Regions from separate parts of the Beduinella massiliensis genome, predicted to be linked through region 2. Evidence: a T-box and tRNA genes for the amino acid it is inferred to sense, from the RefSeq annotation. Region 2 holds a T-box; the other holds one or more tRNA genes.

Region 1 (5,051 bases), 410 kb from region 2:
ATGTACGTCGACGGCGACGGCGCATTGCCGACGCTTGCTGGCACAGGCATCGAAGACTACATCGGCACCGCATGGGGACAGGGCGTTTACGCGCACCGCACGCAGGGCAGTCTGGAATCCGATCCGCAATCCGGCCGCTTCGCCTTTTACAGGCAGCACACCGTTGATCCCGTGTACTTTAAGGAAAATATCCGCGTAAGCGTGCAGCAAATCGGCGGCGCTCCCTGTTCACAGGTTCTGGCCCTCCTGCATGCGGGCGTGAAACTCCAAATCGTGAGCGCGGATTCCAGCCGCAGCGGTTTCAAAAAGCTCTTTGAGGTTCCCGGCTACAAGCTCAGCGAACAAAACGCCATATGGGATGCCTGGTACAACTTTTACCGGGAGGACGATTACGCCTCGACCGCTTATTTCTACCTCGACCGACCGGAAAACGGCCTTCCCGAACTTCCGTCCGTCTCCGTCCGGCAGCTGGGAATGGAAACACAAGAACAGAAAGGATGATCATTTTGCCGGAAGGAAACGCTCTGGACACGCTCTTTCTCCTCCGCGACAGCAAAACCCGGAGAATCTCCAGCGGAGACCCCAAAGGCAGCAACGACGATGCCGCGCACATCGCCGCGGGCGAGACGTATACCGTCGCGCAGATCGAGGGAAGCGGCATCATCCGCCACATCTGGTGCACACTGAGCAGCAAGGACGAAGACATCCTGAGCCGCGCGGTTCTGCGGATGTATTGGGACGGCGAGGAGACCCCCAGCGTCGAAGTGCCGGTCGGGGATTTCTTCGGCATCGGCATGGGGCTGACGCGCAACTTTGTATCCGAGCCCCTCTCGATGTGTCCGCAGGATGGACGCGGGTTCAACTGCTACTTCCCCATGCCTTTTGAAAAGAACGCCCGAATCACCCTGCACAACGAGTCGCCCATGCCAATGAACTTCTTCTACTACGTGGATTATGAACTCACGCCCGTCGAATCCGACTACGCGCGCTTTCACGCGCAATGGCGACGCGAGCCGGACACGGACGGTATCGCCCGAAAGCTTGGCTCCGCCCTGCGTGAGCGCAGCGCGCGCGCAGGGATCGACCGCCCGGAAGACTGGCCCGCGGGCTGGGACATTGAAAACCCCGACGGCGTGGGCAATTACACCCTTTTAGAGGCGACCGGGCGCGGGCATTACGTGGGCTGCAACCTGAATATCTTTAACTTTGAAAAGCAGGTCAACGACTGGTACGGCGAGGGAGACGACATGATCTTCATCGATGGGGACCCGCATCCTACCCTTCAGGGCACGGGCACGGAGGATTACTTTAACACTGCCTATTGCCCCCGTCAGGAGTACAGCGCCCCCTGGCACGGCCTGACCGTCTACTCCGGCAACGAACTCGGCCGTCCCTGGATGGGGGCGAACAGCATGTATCGCTTTCACATCAAGGACCCCATTCGCTTTGATCGCTCTATCCGCGTGACGATCGAACACGGGCACGCCAACAAACTCTCCAACGATTATTCCAGCACCGCCTACTGGTACCAGCAGGAGCCGCACGACCCTGCGTATCGCCTGCCGTCCGTAGATGCGCGTCTGCCCCGCAGAAACAGCGACGCCAAATAAAAAAAGAAGCTGCCGACGCATATTTCGGCAGCTTCAAATTTTCAATCCTGAATCCTATAAAGCTGGCGGTTGTCCATTGCCCAGACCTTCTCCGAAAAACCGCCGGGCGAGGTGCGCGCCAGCGCCTCCTGCATTTCAAACAAGCGCGCGTCCAGCGTATCGATGGTGTTGAGCACCTCTGCCTCCGGAAATTTAGGCGCCACCGGGCTTCCAAATTCCGGGATTCCATGGTGAGAAAGCACCATATGCTGCAGCAGCAGCACGACGTCCTTGCGCGCGCCGACCTTATCTCCCGCCTTCTCGATGTCCACCACGCCGCGCACGATGTGCCCGATGAGCTTGCCCTGCGCCGTATAGTCGGAAACCACGCCCAACGTATCGGCGTCCATCTCGCTCAGCTTTGCCAGGTCGTGAACGATGACCCCCGCCGCGAGGAGGTCCCCGTTCAGCCAAGGATAGACGGCCGCGATCGCCTTAGCGCAGCGCAGCATGCCCGTCATGTGATGCAAAAGGCCGCTGCGCTCCGCGTGATGCATCTGTTTCGCCGCCGGGAACGTGAGAAGGCGCTCGCCTGCCTGATCGAGCAGTTCCAATACCAACGCGCGCAGGCTGCTGTCCACGATGGATTCCGCCGTCGAGCGCACCTCGCCCATCATCGTCTCCGGTAATTCGGGCGCGCAGGGGACGAGCAGGGCCATGTCCACCGTTTCCTCCGGGCCCGTAACCTTCACGCGCTCCACGCGAAGCTGCATGCGCCCCATGAACTCGTTGCCCGTGCCGCGCACCTGCACGATGCTTCCCTGAGGCGGCGGCGCGACCGTGCCATCCCACATCTTGGCGTTGATGGTTCCCGTCCGGTCGCCCAACGTCATATCCAGATAGAGCTTTCCGCTGGATGCCGTCCGCTGTTCCGCGGAGCGCACCAGAAGATACCCCTCAAATTTTTCGTCCTTGCGAATCTGCGCTATGGTGTTTGCCATCCTCTGCCTCCATCGATCGGCTGCCCGCCGTGCTTTTCTTCATCATACGGGATTTAACGCCGCTTTTCAACCATCCAGCGCAAATTTTTTTGACATTGCCCGGAAGATTTCTCTTTACATCGCCGCATCCGTATGCTATAATATTATTCGTTCACGGGGCATTAGCGCAGTTGGTAGCGCACAACACTGGCAGTGTTGGGGTCAGGAGTTCGAATCTCCTATGCTCCACCAAAAAACCGTTGTAAATCAACGGTTTTTCTTTTTTGTTCAAATTGGGCACAGAATGTGTTCGTGACAACAGGCACAAAATCGGGCCCATCACGTCAAATGGAAATAAATTAGTGCCAGCAGCTCATCCATCCGTTTCGATAAACCGCCATTCATATATGCGCCTATTCCTCAAAGCCTTTAAGCCGCGGCTGGCACATCCCGCCGTCGCCCGTTTGCCCCCTGTACACGACGCGCAATAGGCATATACGCAAACCAAACTGCGTTTTCATTCCCCGGGCGGTACCGCCACAAACGGCGCAGGGTACTGCCTGAATTGCTCCAGCCCCCGCTTTGCCGTGCCGGGCATCCCATGCCCCTCGTAGATGCACTTGAGGATATCTTCCCGGCTCTCGCAGCCCTCGTCCGCCTTGAGTTCCGCCGGCTTGTCTTCCACGCTCTATCGTACTATACTGTCCTTAAACGGCGCGCCTTTGCGCAGGAAGGACGTGACTACATGTTTGACACTTTGCTCGCCCTGTGCAGGGACCGGCCGGTCTACGTACAGACGCACAATTTCCCCGATCCGGACGCACTCGCGTCGGCACACGGCCTTTGCAGGTTGCTCGAGGCGTCAGGTATAAAGGCCATCGCATGCTACGACGGCCAGCTTGACAAGCGCGCGGGCCGCAAGATGGTGGAGGTCTTTGGCATCAAGGCCGTCCCCGTTCACGAGCTGGGCTCGTTGGAGGCGGACGCGTTCGTCCTCTGCGTGGACAGCCAGAAGGGAAATGGGAATATTACACCGCTCTCCGTCGGCATCCAGGCCTGTATCGATCATCACCCCATCTTTGTCGCTTCTGACTACGTCTATCAGGACATCCGAACCGTTGGGGCGTGCGCAACGCTCGTGGCGAGCTATTTTCGAGAAGCCGGCGTCTCTCCCGACGCCTCGACCGCTGCCTGCCTGCTGTTCGGCATTCAAAACGATACGCGGCAGTTCTCGCGCGGGGTGAGCAGTCTCGATATCGACATGTTCGGCTACTTAAACCGGCTCAGCAATGCCGCGGAACTGCGCGCCCTCACCTCCAGCACCATGGCCTTTTCCGACCTGAAGGCGTATGTGAGCGCGATCGACACGTTCCGCGTTTACGCAGACGTAGGCTTTTCGGAGGTCGAATATCCCTGCTCGGACGACCTGATCGCCATGATTTCCGACTTTTTTCTGTCGCTCGACGGAATCAACCTGTCCGTCGTCTTTAACCGCCGCGCAGACGGCATCAAGTTCTCCGTTCGCTCCAAGCAGGACACGGTAGACGCGGGCAAGCTGACCGATCTTGCCCTGCGAGGCCTCGGCAGCGGAGGCGGGCACTCCTACATGGCCGGCGGCGTGATAACCACGGAGCACGAATCGGAATTGGGCGTCTATCCCGACGAAATCATCCGCGATCTGTTTCTGGATGCGCTGCAGCGCCTCAGGTGCGATCGATAGACGACGCTCGCGCGGTCGTCATGACGGACAAAATCGGCCGCCCGCCCCTTGCTCTTTTTTCCTCCATCCGCTATAATGACGGCATGAAGTACGTACAACAGATTGAAGCCTTTCAGCCCTCCTGCGAGCAGGAGAGGTGCGACCGCGCGCTCGTCCTCTCCCTCGTTCAGAAAGACCCGGCGCTCGCCCTTACGCGCGGGAGTGCGGCCGCTCACATGACGGCCTCCTCCATGATCTTCAACCCCTCCCGGGATCGCGTGCTCCTGGCGTTTCACAAGCTCTATCAATCCTGGGCCTGGACGGGCGGCCACGCAGACGGGGACGGGGATTTGCTCGCCGTAGCGCTGCGCGAAGCGCAGGAGGAGACGGGCATCGTCTCGGTTCGTCCGCTTTCCCCGGACATCCTGACGCTCGACGTGCTGCCCGTCTGGGGGCACGTAAAACGGGGCGCCTATGTCTCCACACATCTGCACCTTAACGTTTCCTATGCGCTTGTCGCGTCGGAGGATCAGGCGCTTTACGTGCGCCCCGACGAAAACGAAGGGGTACGTTGGATCGAGATCGACCAACTGGAGCAGTTCGTCTCAGAACCCGAAATGCTGCCTGTGTATCGCCGCCTGATCGCAAGCGGACGTAAGCTGCCGTAAGACGAAAAGCAAAGACAGAGGACCTGCGGAGCGCTTGAACCGAACCGCAAAAAACGGAGAATAGGCAAAGTACCCCCTGATGTAGGAGAATAACTGCATCAGGGGGTACTCGCAT
Region 2 (5,051 bases):
CGCTGCGGCGTCTAATAAATGATAGATCACGCGCAGTTCCATTTGTTGCAAAATATGGGCCCAAAATATTACGAAAAGAAATTGACAAATTAACATTTTCGTAATATAATGCTCGTAAGACTAGAGCCGCAGCAGGTGTGTATGCGCTGTGCGAAAGCGGACGCTCCTGTCAAAAGGAACGTGAGAAGGGGTTTTGCCGGGATGAAAAAGATGAAAACCAGAGGGTTCATGGCGGTCCTGATCGGCCTGCTGTTGTCGTGCTGCCTTGCTACCGTCGCGCAGGCGGCTGGTTACAAGGACGTGTACGGCAAGACGCTCGACAGAGTGCGTGTGCGCGCCAAGGCTTCGCTGTCCGCCGATATCGAGGACAACATCGTCTCCGGCGCCTGCGTGTATGCGCTGGATACGGATTACGTCGGCGGAAACACGTTTATCCGCATTCGTTACCGCGATCTGCAGGGCGACATCGCGACGGGCTGGGTCTGCCAAAACGACGGCTCCAAGACGTACGTGAAGATGCTCAGCAAGGCCGACGCGAAGAACTACTTCGGCGTCGAGGGCGGCGACCTGCCGTCCAAGCGAGTGGGCACGTTCACGCGCTCGGACAAGACGAGCTCCAACAACACGTCGGGCGTTACGGGCAAGTACGGCTACCTGCAAAACGGCTCGTCCGGGTCGGACGTCCGCCGCCTTCAGCAGAAGCTGACGGAGCTCGGCTACTATAAGGGCAACATCACCGGCAGCTACGGCAACCTGACGGAGCAGGCGGTGAAGGACTTCCAGAAGAAGGCCGGTTTGTACGACGACGGCATCGCGGGCCCCGCGACGCAGGCGAAGCTCTTCGGCACCTCGAGCTCTTCGTCCTCCTCGTCCTCAAGCTCCAAGGTCAACCTGACCAGCTCACAGATCAGCCAGCTTCAGTCGGACCTGAAGGAATTGAAGCTTTACGACGGCAGCATCACGGGCAATTACGGCACCAAGACCGAAGAAGCGGTGCGCAAGTTCCAGCGCAAGTACGGCCTTTCCGCGGACGGCATCGCGGGGGAGAAGACGCTCGATAAGATCGCGTCCGTCCTCAGCGGGTCCTCCTCTTCGGGAAGCTCCGGTACGATCTCTACTTCTTCCACCTTAAAGCTCAACTCCACCGGCACGGCGGTGAGGACGCTGCAGCAGAACCTCAAGACGCTGGGCTTCTACGACGGCAGCGTCACGGGCAATTACGGCCCCATGACCGAGGAAGCGGTGCGTAAGTTCCAGCGCAAGAACGACCTTTCCGCGGACGGCGTGGCGGGCAAGAAGACGCTGGAGAAGATCAACGCGGCGATGGGCGGCGGCTCCACCGATGGCTCCGGCACCTCTACGGGCGGGTCGACGACGACGCTCAAGGAGGGCTCCTCCGGCGAAGCGGTGAAGACGCTTCAGGAGAACCTGAAGACCCTGAAGTATTATACCGGCAGCGTCACGGGCAGCTACGGCTCCCTTACCAAGGAAGCGGTGCGCAAGTTCCAGAAGGACAACGATCTGACCGCGGACGGCGTGGCGGGCCCGAAGACCCTCAACAAGATTACAGCGAAGATCACGGGAAAAGACCCGGAGAGCGGCGACGGCGTCATTACCACCCCCACGCTGCGCAGCAATTACGGACGCACGAACAAGGACAAGGTCAACGTGCGCACGAGCCCGACCGGCAATTCCAAGACGATCCTTGCGCTCAACACCTACTTCAAGATCAACAGCTCGATGAGCAGCAACAACTACGTCTGGTACAACATTACCTTCACGGTGGGCGGCTACACCTCCTCCGGCTACATCCGCAGCGACATGGTATATGTGCTCACCAAGTCCGAGGCGGAGTCCTACCTCGCGGGCAATGTCACCGGCGGTGGCGAAGTCGTCGTCAACGGCTACATCAAGGTGACGGCGGACAACGTGCGCCTGCGTCAGGAAGCGAGCACGGACTCCAGCGTGATGGGTACGACCAGCAAGGGCGCTATCTATCCCTACATCAGCACGAAGAAGGACGGCGACGGCAAGAAGTGGTACGGCCTGAAGATCGGCTCCTGGATTCGTGAGGACTTCGTCACCACGAACGTCTCCGACGACGAAATCAAGGGCTCCGGCAGTGGCTCCGGCGGATACCGCACGCTGACGCTCAACATGGAGGGCGAAGACGTCAAGTCGCTGCAGCAGGCGCTGCGCAAGCTGGGTTATTACCCGGAGAGCAAGTCGATCACCGGCCGTTACGGAACCGGTACCGCCGAGGCGGTGCGCCAGTTCCAGCTCGACCACAACATCACGGCGGACGCCAAGGCGGGTCCGAAGACGCAGACCGCGATTTACGCGAAGCTCAACAGCTCCGCATCGACGACGCCGGCGTACGGCCTGGATGGAACGGCTTACTTCAACCCCGACTACTTTGCAAGCAAAGAAGCGATCAAGAAGGCCTGGGGCAGCGGCAAGGCGACGCTGTACGACATCAACTCCGGCAAGTCGTGGAACATCGTCCTGCAATCCGCTGGCAACCACTTCGACGTGGAGCCCGCCACGGCGGACGACACGGCCGTCATGTGTGCGGCCTACGGCGTGGGCAGCGCGCTCGAGCTGACGGACGACAACGGCCACTATAAGCGTCGCCCGGTGCTGCTGACGATCGGAAAGTCGACGTTCTGCGGCTCGATGTACGGCGTGGTTCACGGAAGCCAGAAGGTGACCAACAACAACTATCCCGGTCAGTTCTGTATCCACCTCAAGAACAGCAAGACGCACGGAAGCGACCACGTGGACGACGACCACCAGGCGGCGATCGCCAAGGCCGTCACCTGGGTCAAGAACAACAAGACCAGCGGTGCGGAACCGGGGAGCGTATATCCGGCGCCCACTACCTGATAACCTTCCGCGCCCGGCTTGACAAGCCGGGCGCTTCCGCGTTATAATACATCCAATATCAACACGCGATGAAGCAGAAGAGTACCGCACGGGATGCGCAAAGCGAGCCGGCAGAGGGTGGAAGGCCGGTGCGTGGGCGTGGGGGAAGCGGCTGCCGAGCGGCCTGCCTGAACGGAGTAGGGCGGGACGGCACACCCGTCGTTATGGGCAAGAGAGGGCGCGGCATTTCGCGCCAATCGGAGTGGTACCGCGAATGTCAGCGCCTGTTCGTCCCCGAACGAGCAGGCGCTTTTCTATTTTGGAAAGGAGCATTTTTATCATGAGCGTAAGACCTACGACTTCCAACGAACTGCGGGCGATGTGGCTCAGATTTTTTGAGCAAAAGGGGCACGCGGTGATTCCCAGCGCCTCCGTCATTCCGGAAAACGATCCGACCGTGCTGTTCACCACGGCGGGCATGCATCCGCTGGTGCCGTACCTGATGGGCCAGAAGCATCCGGCGGGCAATCGCCTTTGCGACGTGCAGAAGTGCATCCGCACCGGCGACATCGACGAGGTGGGCGACGCCTCGCACCTGACCTTCTTTGAAATGCTGGGCAACTGGTCGCTGGGCGATTACTTCAAGAAGGAAGCGATCTCCTGGTCCTGGGAATTCCTGACGGGCAAGGAATGGCTCGGGCTCGACCCGGACAGGCTCGCCTTCTCGGTGTTCGAGGGCGACGAGGAACGCGGCATCCCCCGCGACGACGAGGCCGCGAACTACTGGCGCGAAAACGGCGTGAAGGACGACCACATCTTCTTCCTGCCGCGCGCGAACAACTGGTGGGGCCCTGCGGGCCAGACCGGCCCCTGCGGCCCGGACACGGAGATGTTCATCATCACCGACAAGGAGCCCTGCGGCCCGGACTGCTCGCCCGCCTGCGACTGCGGACGCTACCTGGAGATCTGGAACGACGTGTTCATGCAGTACCATAAGAACGCGGACGGCGCCTTTGAGCCGATGGCGCGCAAGAACGTCGATACCGGCATGGGGCTGGAGCGCACGATCTGCGTGCTGAACGGCAAGAAGACCGTCTACGATACCGATGCGTTCACGGGCATCCTCGCCAAGATCGCGGAGCTTTCGGGCAGGGAGTACGGCGCGGACGAGAAGACCACGCGCGCCTTCCGCATCATCGCCGACCACATGCGCACCGCGACGATGATCCTGGGCGACCCGCGCGGCGTCTCCCCCTCCAACGTAGACCAGGGCTACGTGCTGCGCCGCCTCATCCGCCGCGCCGTGCGCTTTGGCATGGAGCTGGGCATGGGCGAGGGCTTTACCTGCGAGATCGCCGCGGTCATCATCGCGCAGTATCAGGACGTGTACCCGGAACTCAAGCAGAACGAGGCCTTCGTGCTCGAACAGCTGAAGCTCGAAGAAGCGCGCTTTGCCCGCACGCTGCGCCAGGGCGAGAAGGAGTTCGCGAAGATGGTCGCCCGCATGGAGGGCGGCAAGGTCATCGACGGCGTCAGCGCCTTCAAGCTCTACGACACCTACGGCTTCCCCATCGAAATGACCAAGGAACTGGCCGCCGAGCACGGCCTGACGGTCGATGAGGAGGGCTTTGCCGCCCGCTTTGAGCAGCACCAGAAGACCAGCCACGCGGGCGCGGAGCAGCGCTTCAAGGGCGGTCTGGCGGACCACAGCGAGCAGACCGCGCGGCTGCACACCGCGACCCACCTGCTGCACGGCGCGCTGCGCAAGGTGCTGGGCGACGAGGTCGCGCAGAAGGGCTCCAACATCACGGCGGAGCGCCTGCGCTTCGACTTCTCCTTTGGCCGCAAGATGACCAAGGAGGAGATCGCCGAGGTGGAACGCCTGGTGAACGAGGCGATCGCGGCGGACGCGCCCGTCGAGATGAAGGAGACGACCGTGGCCGAGGCCAAGGCGGAGGGCGCGATCGGTCTGTTCGAGAGCAAGTACGGCGAAAAGGTGCGCATGTACACCATGGGGCCGTTCTCCAAGGAAATCTGCGGCGGCCCGCACGCGAACCACACGGGCGAGCTGATCTCGTTTAAGATTCAGAAGGAAGAATCCTCCTCGGCCGGTGTGCGCCGCATCAAGGCGGTCATCGGGGCGAAGGCGGAGTAAAGAGAGGGGCACGGGGCCTTCAAAGTATTTT

The links. A T-box is a leader RNA that pairs with one kind of tRNA and senses whether it is charged. The one in region 2 lies ahead of C1725_RS16525 (alanine--tRNA ligase), so its partner is inferred to be a tRNA-Ala.
Region 1: it encodes a tRNA-Ala, which carries the amino acid that the T-box ahead of C1725_RS16525 (alanine--tRNA ligase) is inferred to sense. The anticodon was not compared.

The regions. Positions count from the first base shown of each region.
Region 1 is NZ_LT963430.1:3,848,518-3,853,568, forward strand. It holds gene C1725_RS18295 (DUF2961 domain-containing protein) at 1-501, shown strand, start outside; gene C1725_RS18300 (glycoside hydrolase family 172 protein) at 507-1,610, shown strand; gene C1725_RS18305 (HD domain-containing protein) at 1,652-2,590, opposite strand; tRNA gene C1725_RS18310 (tRNA-Ala) at 2,746-2,821, shown strand; gene C1725_RS19570 (hypothetical protein) at 3,087-3,254, opposite strand; gene C1725_RS18315 (DHH family phosphoesterase) at 3,315-4,289, shown strand; gene C1725_RS18320 (NUDIX hydrolase) at 4,277-4,936, shown strand.
Region 2 is NZ_LT963430.1:3,438,100-3,443,150, reverse strand. It holds gene C1725_RS16535 (sensor histidine kinase) at 1-22, shown strand, start outside; gene C1725_RS16530 (peptidoglycan-binding domain-containing protein) at 211-2,886, shown strand; T-box leader at 2,946-3,164, shown strand; gene C1725_RS16525 (alanine--tRNA ligase) at 3,206-5,020, shown strand.